Regions from separate parts of the Halomonas sp. JS92-SW72 genome, predicted to be linked through region 2. Evidence: predicted binding sites of a transcription regulator. Region 2 holds the regulator's gene; the other holds the start of a gene.

Region 1 (7,500 bases), 1.7 Mb from region 2:
CGCGTAGAGGAAGCCGGTGATCAGCGGGTGGAACAGCAGGTTCGCCAGGATGATGAAGATGGTCTCCGGATCCTGGACATCCAGGCCGTTTCGCACCGCGTAGGCGCGGCCGAAGATGCCGAGCGAGATGGCGCCGATCAGGGAGATCGCCATCCAGCTCATGCCGATGTTGCGGGCGACGGGCACGTCCTTGAGAGAGCGGATGGCCATGAAGCGCACGATGATGTGTGGCTGCCCGAAATAGCCAAGCCCCCAGGCCACCGCCGAGAGCCAGCCGATGAAGGTCAGTCCCGCCGTCCAGGACAGCAGGGTGGGGTCGACGCTATTGAGGGTCTCGGACGCCTGGGAGAAACCGCCGCCGCCTTCCCCGAAGAGCACCACCGTCGGCATCAGCACCAGCGCCAGCATCATGATGCAGCCCTGCACGAAGTCGGTCAGGCTCACGGCCAGGAAGCCGCCCACTACCGTATAGACAAGCACCACGCCCAGCGTGATCACCACCCCCATGGCGTAATCGCTCATGCCACCGAAGTTGTAGATGCCCGAGAACGCGCTTTCGAACAGCTTGCCGCCGGCCACCAGGCCGGAGGCCGTGTAGACCGCGAAGAAGATGACGATGACGATGGCGGATACCGTCCGCAGCGGCAGCGCCCGGGTCGGGAAGCGATTCGCCAGGAACTCCGGGATGGTAATGGCGTTGCCGTAGTGAACCGTCTGCTCACGCAGGCGCGGTGCGACCAGGGTCCAGTTGAAGAACGCGCCCACGAGCAGGCCGATGCCGATCCAGGCCGAGCCCAGGCCGGAAACGAACAGCGCCCCGGGCAAACCCAGCAGCAGCCAGCCGCTCATGTCCGAGGCACCGGCCGACAGGGCCGCCACCTGAGGGCTGAGGGCTCGTCCACCCAGCATGTAGTCTTCGGACGAGGATGTGGATTTGCGCATGGCATAGATGCCGATGGCGATCATGAGCGCAAAGTAGCCAAACAGGCTGATCCAGACTCCAGTAGCCATGAAACGTCTCCAGTTCAGTGGGCCGAAGCTGACTCCGGCTGGATAACGCATCTACCGTTCGGGGTCCGGTAGCAGCGCGGGGTTCTTGTTGTCACTGCGCTTCTTGTCGGCATCACAAGACGCTGTTGCCTGTCATGCCGGGGCCTGCTCAACGTCATTTGAATAGCGTAGCAGCCAAGCCGGATCACTCTGGCTCCAGCTGGGTGGAAAGTGGCGTGCCGTCGAGGGGGCGGCCAACGGGCGGCACGTACCGGTCAGGGAGGATGGGGCCTTTCGGCATGACGCCGCTGGGGCGGTCCGGCGGGCAGCGCTCGACATGTCGAGCCCCCTTCAGGAAAAGGAAATGTAGCGTTAATACTAGTCCGTATCGCGACGAGTCAGCATTTCACGCTGTGTGAACGCACTTAAGGGCTCGGTGGAGCGGTGGTGATGGCGGGAGGATTTCGCCCCTGCCAACGCAACGAGGCCCGCCAGTGGCGGGCCTCGTCGTGGCGCGAAGGGAGGATCAGAAGCGGTAGCTGATGCCGCCCATCACCACCCAAGGGTCGATCTCTACCTTGCCGATCGGAGTACCATCCAGGCTGGCGTCAGTGTCGATATCGATATACCAGGCGGCGGCGTTGAGCGCCCAGTTGTCGTTGATCAGCAGGTCCACGCCCACCTGGCCGGCGGCGCCCCAGGAGCTGTCGAGGTTCAGGTCGCCAAGTGCGCTCTTCTCGCTGGAGAAGCGGGTGTAGTTGACGCCCACGCCCACATAGGGCTGCACCAGGGCCGCGGTGCCGCCCAGCGGGTAGTACTGCACGGTCAGGGTTGGCGGCAGATGCTTGGTGGACGCCAGGTTCTGGCCACCCAGGTTGATGTCATGCTCGAAGGGCAGGGCCGCCAGCAGTTCGACGCCGACGTTGTCGTGGAAGCGGTAGCCCAGGGTAAAGGCAAAATTGGTGTCGTCCTGAACGTCAACAGCAACAGTGTCGTTGACTACTGCACCGTTATCACTCTTCGGCGCTACCTTGGCCACGCCCAGGCGGGTAAAGAAGTCGCCGGCGCCGTAGGCCAGGGCCTGGGTGCTGGTGGTGAAGGCGGCAGCGGCCAGGCCGGCGGCCAGCAGGGTGGGGAGGGTCTTGCGCATGGAGGCGACTCCTTGTTGATGCTGTTGGGCATTGACAGATGGCAGTGCTTGGCCTGCCAGGGGATGTCGCCAGTGTAATCAGTCCGCCTGGAGGCGTTCTTGATCCAGGGCAAGAGTTGTTCGGTACAACTTTCCGACCCCCAGACGGCAAGACGCCGGGCCAGGGCCCGGCGTCTTGGGTCAGCGGCGCCTTCGTCAGGCGATCAGAAGCGCAGGGTCACGCCGCCGCCAATGGTCATCGGGTCCACCTTGGCGGTGCCGATGCGCTCGCCGTCCACGGAGAGGCGCGAGTCCACGTCGGCATAGTTGGCGAAGCCGTTGAGCATCAGGTTATCGGTGATGGCGAGATCCACGCCCACCTGGCCCACGGCGCCGTAGCTGCGGCGGGCATCCACGCCCTCCGGCTCGCCGGAGAAGCGGGTGTAGTTGAGGCCGGCGCCCACGTAGGGCTGCACGCGGGAGTCCAGGCCGCCCAGCGGGTAGTAGTTGACCAGCAGGTTGACCGGCATCCGGTCGATGGTCCCAGTATCGCCACCGGCGCTGATGGTGTGCTCGATCTTCTCGGAGCTGTTGAGCTCCACGCCGATGTTGTCGTGGAACAGGTAGCCGGCGCCGAAGGTGAAGCCGGTCTCGCCGCTGCTGACGCCGTCGAGCACGCCGTTGTCGGAGCGGGTGTCGGACTTGGCGAAGCCGCCGCGCACGAAGGTGTCGCCGGCGCTGTAGGCCAGGGCGGCCTGGCTGGCGAAGGCGCAGCTGGCGGCGATGGCGGCGGCGGTGATCAGTCGAGTGGTACGCATGTCAGGATCCTCCTGTTGCTTCACGCAAGAGCCTAGCCGGAACGCCCGGTGGCTTGTGACGAAGGTATTATAGGAAACGGTGTTTCCAAATGTCCCGTCACGAGTGGTCAAGAATTGTGAAAGTTCTTATCACCGCGGGTCGAGCGAGAAGGGGGAAGGTCGGACGCGAAGGCGCCGGGCAGGTGCCCGGCGCCGTGGCAGAAGTTAGGTAGGAATCAGAAGCGGTAGGTGATGCCGCCACCGATGGTCATGGGATCGATCTTGGCTTCGCCGATCTTGTCGCCGTCGAGCCGCACGTCCGCCGAGACGTCGGCGTAGCTCACGAAGCCGTTGAGCATCAGGCCCTGGGCCACGGCGAGATCCACGCCCAGCTGGCCGATGGCACCATAGCTTCGGCGCACGTCTATCGGCAGAGGGGTATCCTCGCCGGAGAAGCGGGTGTAGTTGAGGCCGGCGCCCACGTAGGGCTGCACGCGGGAGTCCATGCCGCCCATGGGGTAGTAGTTGACCAGCAGATTGATCGGCATCCGATCGACGCTGCCGATATCGCCCAGAGCTTCCAGGTTAAGACTGTGCTCGACCTTTTCCTGGCCGCTGAGCTCGATGCCGAGGTTATCGGTAAAGAGATACCCGACGCCGTAGTAGAGGCCTCGCTCATCGGAGACATCCAGGCGCAGGTTGTCGGCCGTTAGGTTGCCATTGTTGGACTTGACGTCGGTCTGGGCGATGCCGCCGCGCACAAAGATATCGCCCGCCTGGTAGGCCAGGGCCGCCTGGCTGGCGACGAGGCCCCCGGCGGAGAGCAGGGCGGCAGTGAGAAGGAAGTGCTTGTTCATCAGGGGATCCTCGCATCGATCATGGGCGTCACAGGCCCGAGGGGTTTTTCTTGTACATTCTGACTATAGAAAAACATTTGGTAGAAGTCTTGTAAAGATTTTGGATGGCCGTGATAGACCCTGATGGGCGGCATCACGGGAGATTTCGGCGGTGGCGGCGGGGCACAGGAGCGGGCCTTGCTGTACAAGATTTTTCGCGCTGCGGAATCGACGGTTCGCGCTCCGGGCGGAAATCGTCTTGACTTGAGGGAGGACAAGGAGAAGCCAGGGGGAAGACCCATGCGGATTGCCCAGCGCCTGAGTCGCGCGAGGTGGGAGCCCGAAATCTCGCTGCTGGTCGCGGCGTTCCTGGCGGTGTGGCTGCTGCTGGAGCCGGCACTGCTCCAGGGGCTGCCCACGGCGCTGCGGCTGCCGGCCATCCTGCTCGGGCTGTGGGCCCTGGGCGCCGCCTTCCTGCGCCCGCTGGCGCTGCAGGCCCCGCGTCGCCGGGGTCATCGGCTGCTGTCGCCGCCCTGGAGCCAGGTGGCGCTTGCGCTGTTTGCCCTGCTGCTCGTGGGAAGAGCGCTGCTGGCCTGAGTCTCTCCCCCTGCCACTGCTCCCTGGCCACGCCGGAATGCAGAAAGCCGCCCCGTGGGGCGGCTTTCCGGTTCAGGGTGGCAGGGGCCAGGCCCCCGGCACTCAGGCCTGATCGAAGGTGTCGAAGTCGGCGGTGATGGCGTCCGTCGGCTCCTCGGTGGCCAGGCTCGCCACCACGATGGCGATATAGGCGAAGATCACCCCGGGCACGATCTCGTAGAGGTCGAAGATCCCGCCGGAGAGCTCGGCCCACACCACCACGGTGATGCCGCCCACCACGATGCCGGCCAGGGCGCCCCACTTGTTCATGCGGCGCCAGTAGAGCGACATGATCAGCGCCGGGCCGAAGGCGGCACCGAAGCCGGCCCAGGCGTAGGCGACCAGGTCCAGCACGGTGGCATCGGGGTTGAGCGCCAGCAGGTAGGCCAGCACGGCGATGCCGATCACCGCGAAGCGGCCCACCCACACCAGCTCGGACTGCGAGGCCTCCTTGCGGAAGATCGCCTTGTAGAAGTCGTCGGTCAGCGCCGAGGAGGAGACCAGCAGCTGGGAGTCGGCGGTGGACATGATGGCGGCCAGGATGGCGGCCAGCAGGATACCGGCGATCACCGGATGGAAGATCAGGTTGACCATCACCATGAACACCGTCTCGCCGTCGGCCAGGTCGCGCTGCACGAAGCCCACGCCGAGCAGGCCCACGGCGATGGAGCTGACCAGCGCGATGGCGGTCCAGCTCACCGCGATGCGGCGGGCGGCGGGGATGTCACGGTCGCTGCGGATGGCGGCGAAGCGGGCCAGGATATGGGGCTGGCCGAAGTAGCCGAGGCCCCAGGCCAGGGAGCTGACGATGCCGATGACGGAGAGTGCCTCGCCGGTGGAGGCGTCGCGGAACCAGGCCAGCATGTACTCGCTCTCGGCGGCCAGGGCCGCGCCGGCGCCGCTCGCCCCGCCGAGATCGCTGAAGGCGATGATCGGCACGATGGCCAGCGCCGCCGCCATCATCAGGCCCTGGATCAGGTCGGTCCAGGAGACCGCCAGGAAGCCACCGATGAAGGTGTACATGATGATGGTCAGGGTGCCGATGGTGACGGCGATGCGGTAGTCGAAGCCGAACACGGTCTCGAACAGCCGGCCGCCGGCCACCAGGCCCGAGCTGGTGTAGAAGAGGAAGAACATCAGGATGAAGATCGCCGAGATCACCCGCAGCAGGTGCGACTTGTCCTGGAAGCGGTTGGCGAAGTACTCCGGCAGGGTCAGGGCGTCACTGACCTTGAAGCTGTAGAGGCGCAGGCGGCGCGCCACGATCAGCCAGTTGAGCCAGGTGCCGATCAGCAGGCCCACGGCGATCCAGCTGGCCGAGATGCCGCTGACGTAGGCCGCGCCGGGCAGGCCGAGCAGCAGCCAGCCGGACATGTCCGAGGCGCCGGCGGAGATCGCCGAGGTCCAGGGGCCGAGCGAGCGGCCGCCGAGGATATAGTCGGAGAGGTTGGTGGTGCGCTTGTAGGCGACGATGCCGATGCCGAGCATCAGTGCCAGGTACACCACGAAGGTGAAGCCGATGGCCATGTTGTTCTGAACCATTAGGGGGTTCCTTCAGTTTATTGTCGTTACAGACGAGCGGGGCTCACTCGTCTCCCAGCGCAAGCAGTGACGCGTTGCCGCCCAGCGCGGCGGTGTTGACGGTCACCGTCTTTTCCGTGGCGAAGCGCAGCAGGTAGTGCGGCCCGCCGGCCTTGGGTCCGGTCCCGGAGAGGCCCTGGCCGCCGAAGGGCTGAACGCCCACGACGGCGCCGATGATATTGCGGTTGACGTACACATTGCCAACGCGAATCTTCTGCGCTATTTCATCGGCGAAGGACTCATTGCGGCTATGAACGCCGAAGGTCAGTCCATAACCCCGCCCGTTGATCGACTCGATCACCCGGTCGATCTCGCTGGCCCGGTAGCGCACAATGTGCAGTATCGGGCCGAACTGTTCCCGCTCCAGCGCCTCGATGCCGTCGATCTCGAAGGCCACCGGGGCGACGAAGGTGCCGTCGCCGGTGAGCCGCGGGTCGAGGCGGGTCTCGGCGACCAGGCGTCCCTCGGCCTTGAGCCTCTCGATATGGGCCCCGAGGCCGCGGCGAGCGTCCTCGTCGATCACTGGGCCGACGTCGGTGCCCAAGTCGCGGGGGTCGGCCACGCGCAGTTCATTCATGGCGCCCTCGAGGATCGTGATGACCCGGTCGGCCACGTCCTCCTGGAGGTAGAGTACGCGCAGCGCCGAGCAGCGCTGGCCGGCGCTCTGGAAGGCGGACTGGATGACATCGGCGACCACCTGCTCCGGCAGGGCGGTGGAGTCGACGATCATGGCGTTCATGCCGCCGGTCTCGGCGATCAGGGTGGGCAGGGCGGCTCCCTCGCGGGCGGCCAGGGCGCGGTTGATGATCTGTGCCGTATCGGTGCCGCCGGTGAAGACCACGCCGGTGATGCGCGGATCGCTGGTCAGCACGCTGCCCACGGTGGGCCCATCGCCGGGCAACAGCTGGACCACGTCGCGGGGCATGCCGGCCTCGTAAAGCAGCTCAATCACCCGGTGGGCGACGATGGAGGTCTGCTCGGCGGGCTTGGCCAGCACGGTGTTGCCGGCCACGGCGGCGGCCACCACCTGGCCGCAGAAGATCGCCACCGGGAAGTTCCAGGGGCTGATCGCCGCAAAGACGCCCTTGCCGGCGAGCATCAGCTGGTTGGATTCGCCGGTGGGGCCGGGCAGGGCGATAGGCTGGCCGAACAGCTCCTCCGCTTTCATGGCGTAGTAGCGGCAGAAGTCCACCGCCTCCTTGATCTCGTCGACGCCATCGGTGAGCAGCTTGCCCCCCTCCCGGGAGCAGAGCGTCATCAGCTCGGCCATATGGGCCTCCATCAGGTCGCCGAGGCGGCGGACGATGGCGGCGCGCTCGGCCACCGGGGTGCTCTCCCAGCGCGGGAAGGCAGCCCAGGCGGCATCCACGGCGCGGGCGGCCTGCTCGGCGCTGGTCCACTGCACAATCCCGACCCGCTTGCGGCGGTCGTAGGGGCTTGCGACCGCGTGCTGGCTGGCCGGGTCATCGGCCACCTCGAAGGCCAGCAGCGGCCCGACCCGGTGCTCCTTCTCCATGCTGGCGGCCATCTC
Region 2 (7,500 bases):
TCGACTTCGAGCTGATCTTCCCCACCCAGGACGATCGCGACATCGAGCTTACCCTGGAGCACGTGCGCGACGGTCGCTACCTGGGCCAGGCCCCCGACAACCTGCGCTACCGCTGGTACCTGCAGCTGCAGCCCCAGGACGACGATCCCGAATGGCGCCTGGTGGGCGAGGCACGCTTCCCCGAGGAGGAGGCCGTGCGCCTGACGCCCGGCCGGGCCGCACCCGACGGCGACGCCTGACATGCCTGAGCGGCAAGGTATCCTGCGCCCATGAGTGACGCCGTCGCTGTCGGCTCGGCGGAGTGCTACCACTGCGGCAGCCGGGTTCCCCCCGGCGCCCCCTGGTCGATCACCCTCGATGACACCCGCCAGCCACTCTGCTGCCCCGGCTGCGAGGCGGTGGCCCACGCCATCGTCGATGGCGGCCTGGCGAGCTACTACCGCTTCCGCACCGAGCTGCCGGAACGCCCCGACGAGCGCGACGCCGTGCGCGCCGAGACCTGGGCGGTGTTCGACGATCCGGGGCTGCAGCGCCAGTTCGTCCACGCGGAGGGCGACGACAGCGGCCGGGTGCACGCCACCCTGGCGGTGGACGGCATCACCTGTGCCGCCTGCGCCTGGCTGATCGAGCACCGCCTCAATGCCCTGCCCGGCGTCGCCTCCAGCGCCGTCAACCTGACCCACCACCGTGTGCGGGTGAGCTGGGACCCCGAGGCGGTCAAGCTGTCGCGCCTGCTGGCCGAGATGGCCGCCATCGGCTACCAGGCCCAGCCCTACGAGCCGGACGAGGCCCAGGCGCGCCTGCAGCATGAGGAGCGCATGAACGTGCGCCGGCTGATCATCGCCGCGGTGGGCATGGCCCAGGTGATGATGTTCTCCATCCCCATCTACGTGGCCGGCCCCGAGGGCATCAGCGAGGACTTCCACGCCCTCTTCCACTGGCTCTCCTTCGCCCTGACCACCCCGGTGGTGTTCTTCTCGGCGGCGCCCTTCTTCCGCAACGCCGTGCGCGACCTGCGCACCCGGGTGCTGGGCATGGACGTGCCGGTCTCCCTGGCCATCGGCTTCGCCTACGCCGCCAGCGGCTTTGCGGTGATCACCGGCAAGGGCGAGGTCTACTTCGACTCGGCGGCAATGTTCACCTTCTTCCTGCTCTTCGGGCGCTACGTGGAGGCCCGCGCCCGACGCCGCAGCGGCCACAGCGGCAACGCCATGGCCGGCGCCCTGCCACTCTCGGCCATTCGCCTCACCGACGAGGGGGAGGAGCGCATCCTGCCGGCCAGCGAACTGGCTGCCGGCGACCGCGTGCTGGTCAAGCCCGGCCACGGCGTGCCCGCCGACGGGGTGATCGAGGACGGCGAATCGAGCCTCGACGAGTCCATGCTCACCGGCGAGTACCTGCCGGTCACCCGCCGTCTCGGCGACACCGTCACCGGCGGCAGCCAGAACATCGAGAGCCCCCTGGTGGTGCGCGTCACCCACGCCGGGCGCGACGCCCGCGTCGCTGGCATCGTCGACCTCACCGACCGCGCCTTCGCCAGCCGCCCGCGCCTGGCGCAGATGGCGGCGCGCATGGCCCACCTCTTCGTGCTGCGCCTGCTGGTGGTCACCGCCGTCGTCACCATCACCTGGTGGTTCATCGACCCGGCGCGCATGCCCTGGATCATGCTCTCGGTGCTGGTGGTCACCTGCCCCTGCGCCCTGGCCCTGGCCACCCCCACCGCGCTCACCGCCGGCCACGGCCAGCTGCGCCGCCGTGGCGTGCTGGTGACCCGCGCCGATGCCATCGAGGCGCTCTCCCAGATCGACCGGGTGATCCTCGACAAGACCGGCACCCTGACCAGCGGCCAGATGACGCTGGTGGAGACGCGACCCCTGGGTGGGCTCGACGCCGCGCGGGCGCGCACCCTGGCGGCCGCCCTGGAGGCGCGCTCCGAGCACCCCATCGCCCGGGCCTTCCATCCCTACCGGCTGGCCACGGTGCACGCCTCCGAGGTGGCCAGCCGCACCGGCCAGGGCCTCGAGGGCACCCTCGACGGCCGCCGCTGGCGGCTCGGCAAGGCCGAGTTCGCCGTCCCGGACGCGACGCCCGCAGCACCCGGCGAGGGGCAGTGGCTGCTGCTCGCCGAGGAGGGCGAGCCACGGGCCTGGTTCGCCCTGCAGGACAGGATCCGCGAGGATGCCGCCGACACCGTGGCAGCGCTCAAGATGCTGGGCCTTGAGGTCGAGCTGCTCTCCGGCGACACTCCAGAAGCCGCCGGCGACCTCGCCCGGCGCCTCGACATCCCCACCTGGCGCGGCGGCGCCAGCCCCGAGGCGAAGCTTGAGCGTATCCGCGAGTGCCAGGCTGCGGGCGAGAAGGTCGCCATGGTCGGGGACGGCATCAACGACGTGCCGGTGCTGGCCGGTGCCGACGTGGCCATCGCCATGAACGGCGCCACCGACCTGGCACGCACCAGCGCCGATGCCATCCTGCTCAGCCCGCGCCTGTCACGCATCGCCGAGGCGGTCGAGATCAGCCGCGCCACCCGCCGGGTGATGCGCCAGAACATGATCTGGTCGGTGTGCTACAACTTCACCGCCATGCCCATCGCCGCCGTGGGGCTGGTGCCCCCCTGGCTGGCCGCCATGGGCATGTCGGCCAGCTCCCTGGTGGTGGTGGGCAACGCCCTGCGCCTCAACCGTTTCCACAGCCGCGCCATGCCCTCCGCCCCGCTGCCGACGCCATCCCCTGAACCGAGCCGGGTGACCCCATGAGCATTCTCTATCTGCTGATCCCACTGTCGCTGACCCTGCTGGGTCTGGCCGTCTGGGCCTTCTTCTGGGCGGTCAAGCACGACCAGTTCGAGGATCTGGAGGGCCCCGCCCATCGCATCCTCTTCGACGAGGACGAGAACGACCTCCCCCCCGAGGAGCGCCAGCGCCGCCGCGAGGCCCGCGAGCGCGCCGCGCAGGAGCGTCGCGACGCCGACCCGGAGCCCTGATGGATCCCACCGGACTCGGCCTACCGCCCCTCGTAGCGGCCTTCGTCTTCGGCCTGCTGGGAGGTGCCCACTGCATCGGCATGTGCGGCGGCATCATGAGTGCCCTGACCTTCGCCGTGCCCCCCAGCATGCGTTCCCCTGCCCGCCTCGCGGGCCTGCTGCTGGGCTACAACCTGGGGCGCATGGTGAGCTACATGGTGGCCGGCGCCCTGGTCGCCGCCCTCGGCACCCTGCTCAGCCTCACCCCCGGCATGCGCATCGCCCTGCAGGGCCTTGCCGCCGTCATGCTGATCCTGATGGCACTCTATATCGCCGACTGGTGGAAGGGGCTGCTGCGGGTCGAGGCGCTCGGCAGGCGCCTGTGGCGCCACCTGGAGCCGGTGGGCCGGCGGCTGATGCCGGTGGTGAGGGTGCCCCAGGCCGTGGCGCTCGGCGCGGTATGGGGCTGGCTGCCCTGCGGGCTGGTCTACTCGATGCTGGCCTGGAGCCTGGCCATGGCCGACCCGCTCAAGGGGGCCGCCCTGATGGGCGCCTTCGGCCTCGGCACCCTGCCGGCGCTGCTCGCCACCGGCCTGGCGGCGCACCAGTTGGGGGGGCTGATTCGTCACCGGGCCACCCGCAGCATCGCCGCGCTGTCGATCATCGCCTTCGCCCTGTGGCAGCTGTGGCTGATGCTGCCCGCTCAGGGTCACGGCTGATTCGGCACTATTCCACGCCGGATTGACGCAGCTCAACGCCGCCGGCGCCAAGCCGCCCTAGCATGGAGAGCACATCCATAGCCGGGAGCGCCGTCATGCCCGTTCAGGCGAAACGCAACGATCGCGCCGGGCCATCCTGGACTGCCGGAAGCAGGCCCTCGATGCAGTACCATGACCACGACGGATCGCACTATCTGACCTACCCCGACGCCGCCCGCCTGGCGACGGGGGACGGCCCCGCGGCGCTGACCCGGGCCCTGGTCGAGCGCTCCCCCGATGCGCCGCTGGCGCTGCACGTGCGCCTGCCCTTCTGCCGGCAGGCGTGCCGCTTCTGCGCCTCCCAGCGGGTGCCCTCACGGGACAGCCGCCAGGCCGAGCCCTACCTCACGCGGCTCGACCGCGAGATGGTGCTGGTGAGCCGACTGCTGGGCCGCCTCCCGGCCGTGCAACGCCTGCACTGGGGTGGCGGCGCCCCCGCCTTCCTCTCCCTGGACCAGATGGGCGACCTGTTCGACCGCCTCGACGCCCGCTTCGGGCTGTCCGGCGCCCGGGGTCGCGACTTCAGCATCGAGATCGACCCCCGCGAGGCCGATGTCTTCACCCTGCGCCACCTGCAGGCGCTGGGCTTCAACCGCCTGAGCCTCGGCGTCCAGGAGCTCGACCTGCGCGTCCAGAAGGCGATCAACCGGGTCCAACCCCGGGTGCTGACCGAGTCCCTGGTGGACGAGGCCGAACGCCTCGGCTTCCACTCCCTCAACCTGGACCTGATCGTGGGCCTGCCGCTGCAGACCCCCCACGGCTTCGGGGAGACCCTCGAGCAGGTGATCGCCATGACCCCGGCGCGCATCACCCTGCGCCGCTACGCCCACCTGCCGGAGCGCTACCGTCCCCAGCGCGAGATCGACGCCGAGGACTTGCCCGACACCGCCACCCGCCTGGCGATCCTCGAGGCGGCTCGCGAGCGGCTGGATGACGCCGGCTACGTGCACATCGGGCTCGGCCAGTTTGCCCGCCCCGATGACAGCCTGGCCCAGGCCCTGGGGGAGGGCCGCCTGGCCCGCGATCTGCAGGGCTACACCCACTACCCGCCCGGCGACCAGCTCGGCCTCGGGGTCGCCGCCCTCAGCCGGGTCGGCGATACCCTGGCCCGCAACGCCCTGAGCCTGGCCGACTACGAGACGGCGCTGGACGCCAGCCAGCTGCCCGCCAGCGCCGCCTACCGGCTGGACGCGGCCGAACGCCTGCGCCGGGATGCCATCGAGACGCTCGCCTGTCGCCGCGAGCTGGACCTGGCCGCACTCTCGCAGGCCCATGGGCTCGACGCCGGCGCGGCCCTGGCCGGTGCCCTCGAGCGCCTCGCCCCCTTCTGCCGGGCGGGGCTGCTCGAGCGCCACGGCGAGCGCCTGCGGGTAACCCCCGACGGGCTCTGGGGCCTGACCCACCTGCTCGCCGCCTTCGACCCCGAGGCCACCCCGGTGGCGTGAGCCGGGCCGGACGGGCCTACCTCCTTGGAGGTGGTTTGCCCTGTCCGAAGTTTCCTCCATAATGGTCGACATGATCATGATCAAGGAGGGGGCGGCCATGCCCGATAGCCTGACCGGAAGGCGGCGCTCTGTACTGCACGAGACTCGCTGCCAGACCTGCAGCCTGAGTTCGCTCTGCCTGCCGCTGGCCCTCGAGGTTCAGGACATGGACCAGTTCGACGCCATCATCCGCCGGCGCGCGCCCCTCAAGAAGGGCGAGACCCTGTTCCGCCAGGACAGCCCCTTCACCAGCGTCTATGCGGTGCGCTCGGGCAGCCTCAAGCAGGTGACCACCGAGGGCAGCGGCGACGACCAGCTGACCAACTTCTACCTGCCCAGCGAGCTGGTGGGGCTGGACGGCATCGACGAGGAGCAGTATCCCGGCACCGTGGTGGCCCTGGAGACCACCACCGTGTGCGAGATCCCCTTCGATCGCCTGGACCAGCTGTCGGAGTCCCTCCCCGAACTGCGCGGCCAGCTCTATCGCAGCATGAGCAAGGAGCTGCGCGACGACCGCCGCATGATGCGCCTGCTCTCTCGCAAGACCGCCGACCAGCGCCTGGCCAGCTTCTTCACCAGCCTCTCCGACCGCTTCCGCCGGCGCGGCTACTCCCCCTACAGCTTCCGGCTCTCCATGTCCCGGGCCGATATCGGCAACTACCTCGGCCTGGCGGTGGAGACCGTCAGCCGCATCCTCGGCCGCTTCCAGAGCCAGGGCCTGGTGGAGGTCTCGGGCCGCGAGGTGCATATCCTCGACCTGGAGTCGCTGATCCAGGTCGCCGAGGAGGAAGGGGCCAAGTAGCACCGGGCCGCCTGGCCTCCCCCCTGACGCAGAAACCCCCATCGGGCGAGTGCCCGATGGGGGTTTCTGGTTTTCGAGCCATGAGTTCCCGAGCCCTGGCGCCGGCGCCAGGGCTACTCGTTCAGCAGTTCGATGCGGCTGGCCTGCCGCCGCGCCTGTGTCTCCTCGAGCCCGGCGAAGTCGAACAGCTCGCGGTCGGCCAGCTGCGACGGCGCCACGTTGGTCACCGCCTTGAACATGCTCTCCAGGCGCCCGGGGTGCTTCTTCTCCCATTCGGCGAGCATCTCCTTGACCACCTGGCGCTGCAGGTTGGGCTGGGAACCGCACAGGTTGCAGGGGATGATCGGGAACGCCATCAGCCGGGCAAACTCGGCGATATCCGCCTCGCGGCAGTAGGCCAGCGGGCGGATCAGGATGTTCTTGCCGTCGTCGGAGAGCAGCTTGGGGGGCATGGCCTTGAGGCTGCCGCCGAAGAAGAGGTTGAGGAACAGCGTCTCGAGGATGTCCTCGCGATGGTGGCCCAGGGCGATCTTGGTGGCGCCGATCTCCTCGGCGAAGCCGTAGAGGGAGCCGCGGCGCAGCCGCGAGCAGAGCGCGCAGGTGGTCTTGCCTTCCGGCGTCTTCTCCTTGACCACCGAGTAGGTGTCGCGCTCGAGGATATGGTACTCGACGCCGATGGACTCGAGGTACTCGGGCAGCACCTGCTCGGGGAAACCGGGCTGCTTCTGGTCGAGGTTGACCGCCACCAGCGAGAAGTCGATCGGGGCGTTGCGCTGCAGGCTGCGCAGGATCGAGAGCAGGGTGTAGCTGTCCTTGCCGCCGGAGAGGCAGACCATCACCCGGTCGCCCTCGTGGATCATGCCGTAGTCGATGATGGCGTTGCCGACCTGGCGGCGCAGGCGCTTCTGGAGCTTGTTGAACTCGCGCCTGCCCCGGGCATCCAGGGCATCGAGGAGCGGCGAGGGGGCCTCCTGCTGCGGGGAGCCCCCCGCGGCGGGGGCCTCGGCGTCGGTGTCGCGGGGGTCGAAGATCACGGCGTCTTGCATGTCGGTCGGCGCTGCCAGTGCGGGCAAAAATGACGGGCGCCCATCCTACCATCGCCGGCGACGTCAGGCGACGCCGTCACGCCTCAGGCGTCGCCCCGCAGGGCGCTGGTCTCGCGCTCCAGGCGCAGGAAGATCAGCGCCGTGGTCACCGCATCCCCCAGCGCCGTATGGCGCCCCATCACCGGCACGTCCAGCAGCTCGGCCACCTTCTCGAAGCGCGGCGCCGACTCCACCTCGGGGTGGCGGCGGCGCAGGCGGCGCAGATAGTGCTGGGCCACGTCGATGGTGGCGTTGGGCAGCTCGAAGCCGACGCGCGGGCGCAGCTCGCGATTGAGGATCGCCAGGTCGAAGTCCAGGTGCCAGCCCACCAGCGGGCGATTGCCGACGAAGTCGAGCAGGCGCTCCAGCGCCTCGTCCACCGCCATGCCGCCCTCCAGGTCGATGCCGC

Evidence for each region. The regulator FNR, encoded in region 2, switches genes on or off when oxygen is low (the NO sensors DNR and NnrR bind a similar motif). The targets are predictions, from matches to a motif close to TTGATNTANATCAA.
Region 1: the regulator FNR is predicted to act here: its motif matches at 2,240-2,253, upstream of D1793_RS01560 (OmpW family outer membrane protein).

The regions. Positions count from the first base shown of each region.
Region 1 covers NZ_CP032147.1:327,755-335,254, reverse strand. Annotated here, with positions in the region: gene putP (sodium/proline symporter PutP) at 1-1,011, opposite strand, end outside; gene D1793_RS01560 (OmpW family outer membrane protein) at 1,517-2,140, opposite strand; gene D1793_RS01555 (OmpW family outer membrane protein) at 2,344-2,937, opposite strand; gene D1793_RS01550 (OmpW family outer membrane protein) at 3,153-3,773, opposite strand; gene D1793_RS01545 (hypothetical protein) at 4,053-4,349, shown strand; gene putP (sodium/proline symporter PutP) at 4,452-5,930, opposite strand; gene putA (bifunctional proline dehydrogenase/L-glutamate gamma-semialdehyde dehydrogenase PutA) at 5,974-7,500, opposite strand, start outside.
Region 2 covers NZ_CP032147.1:2,060,831-2,068,330, forward strand. Annotated here, with positions in the region: gene D1793_RS09680 (FixH family protein) at 1-239, shown strand, start outside; gene D1793_RS09685 (heavy metal translocating P-type ATPase) at 270-2,756, shown strand; gene ccoS (cbb3-type cytochrome oxidase assembly protein CcoS) at 2,753-2,983, shown strand; gene D1793_RS09695 (sulfite exporter TauE/SafE family protein) at 2,983-3,681, shown strand; gene hemN (oxygen-independent coproporphyrinogen III oxidase) at 3,843-5,165, shown strand; gene fnr (fumarate/nitrate reduction transcriptional regulator Fnr) at 5,263-6,006, shown strand; gene ttcA (tRNA 2-thiocytidine(32) synthetase TtcA) at 6,120-7,052, opposite strand; gene D1793_RS09715 (3'-5' exonuclease) at 7,136-7,500, opposite strand, start outside.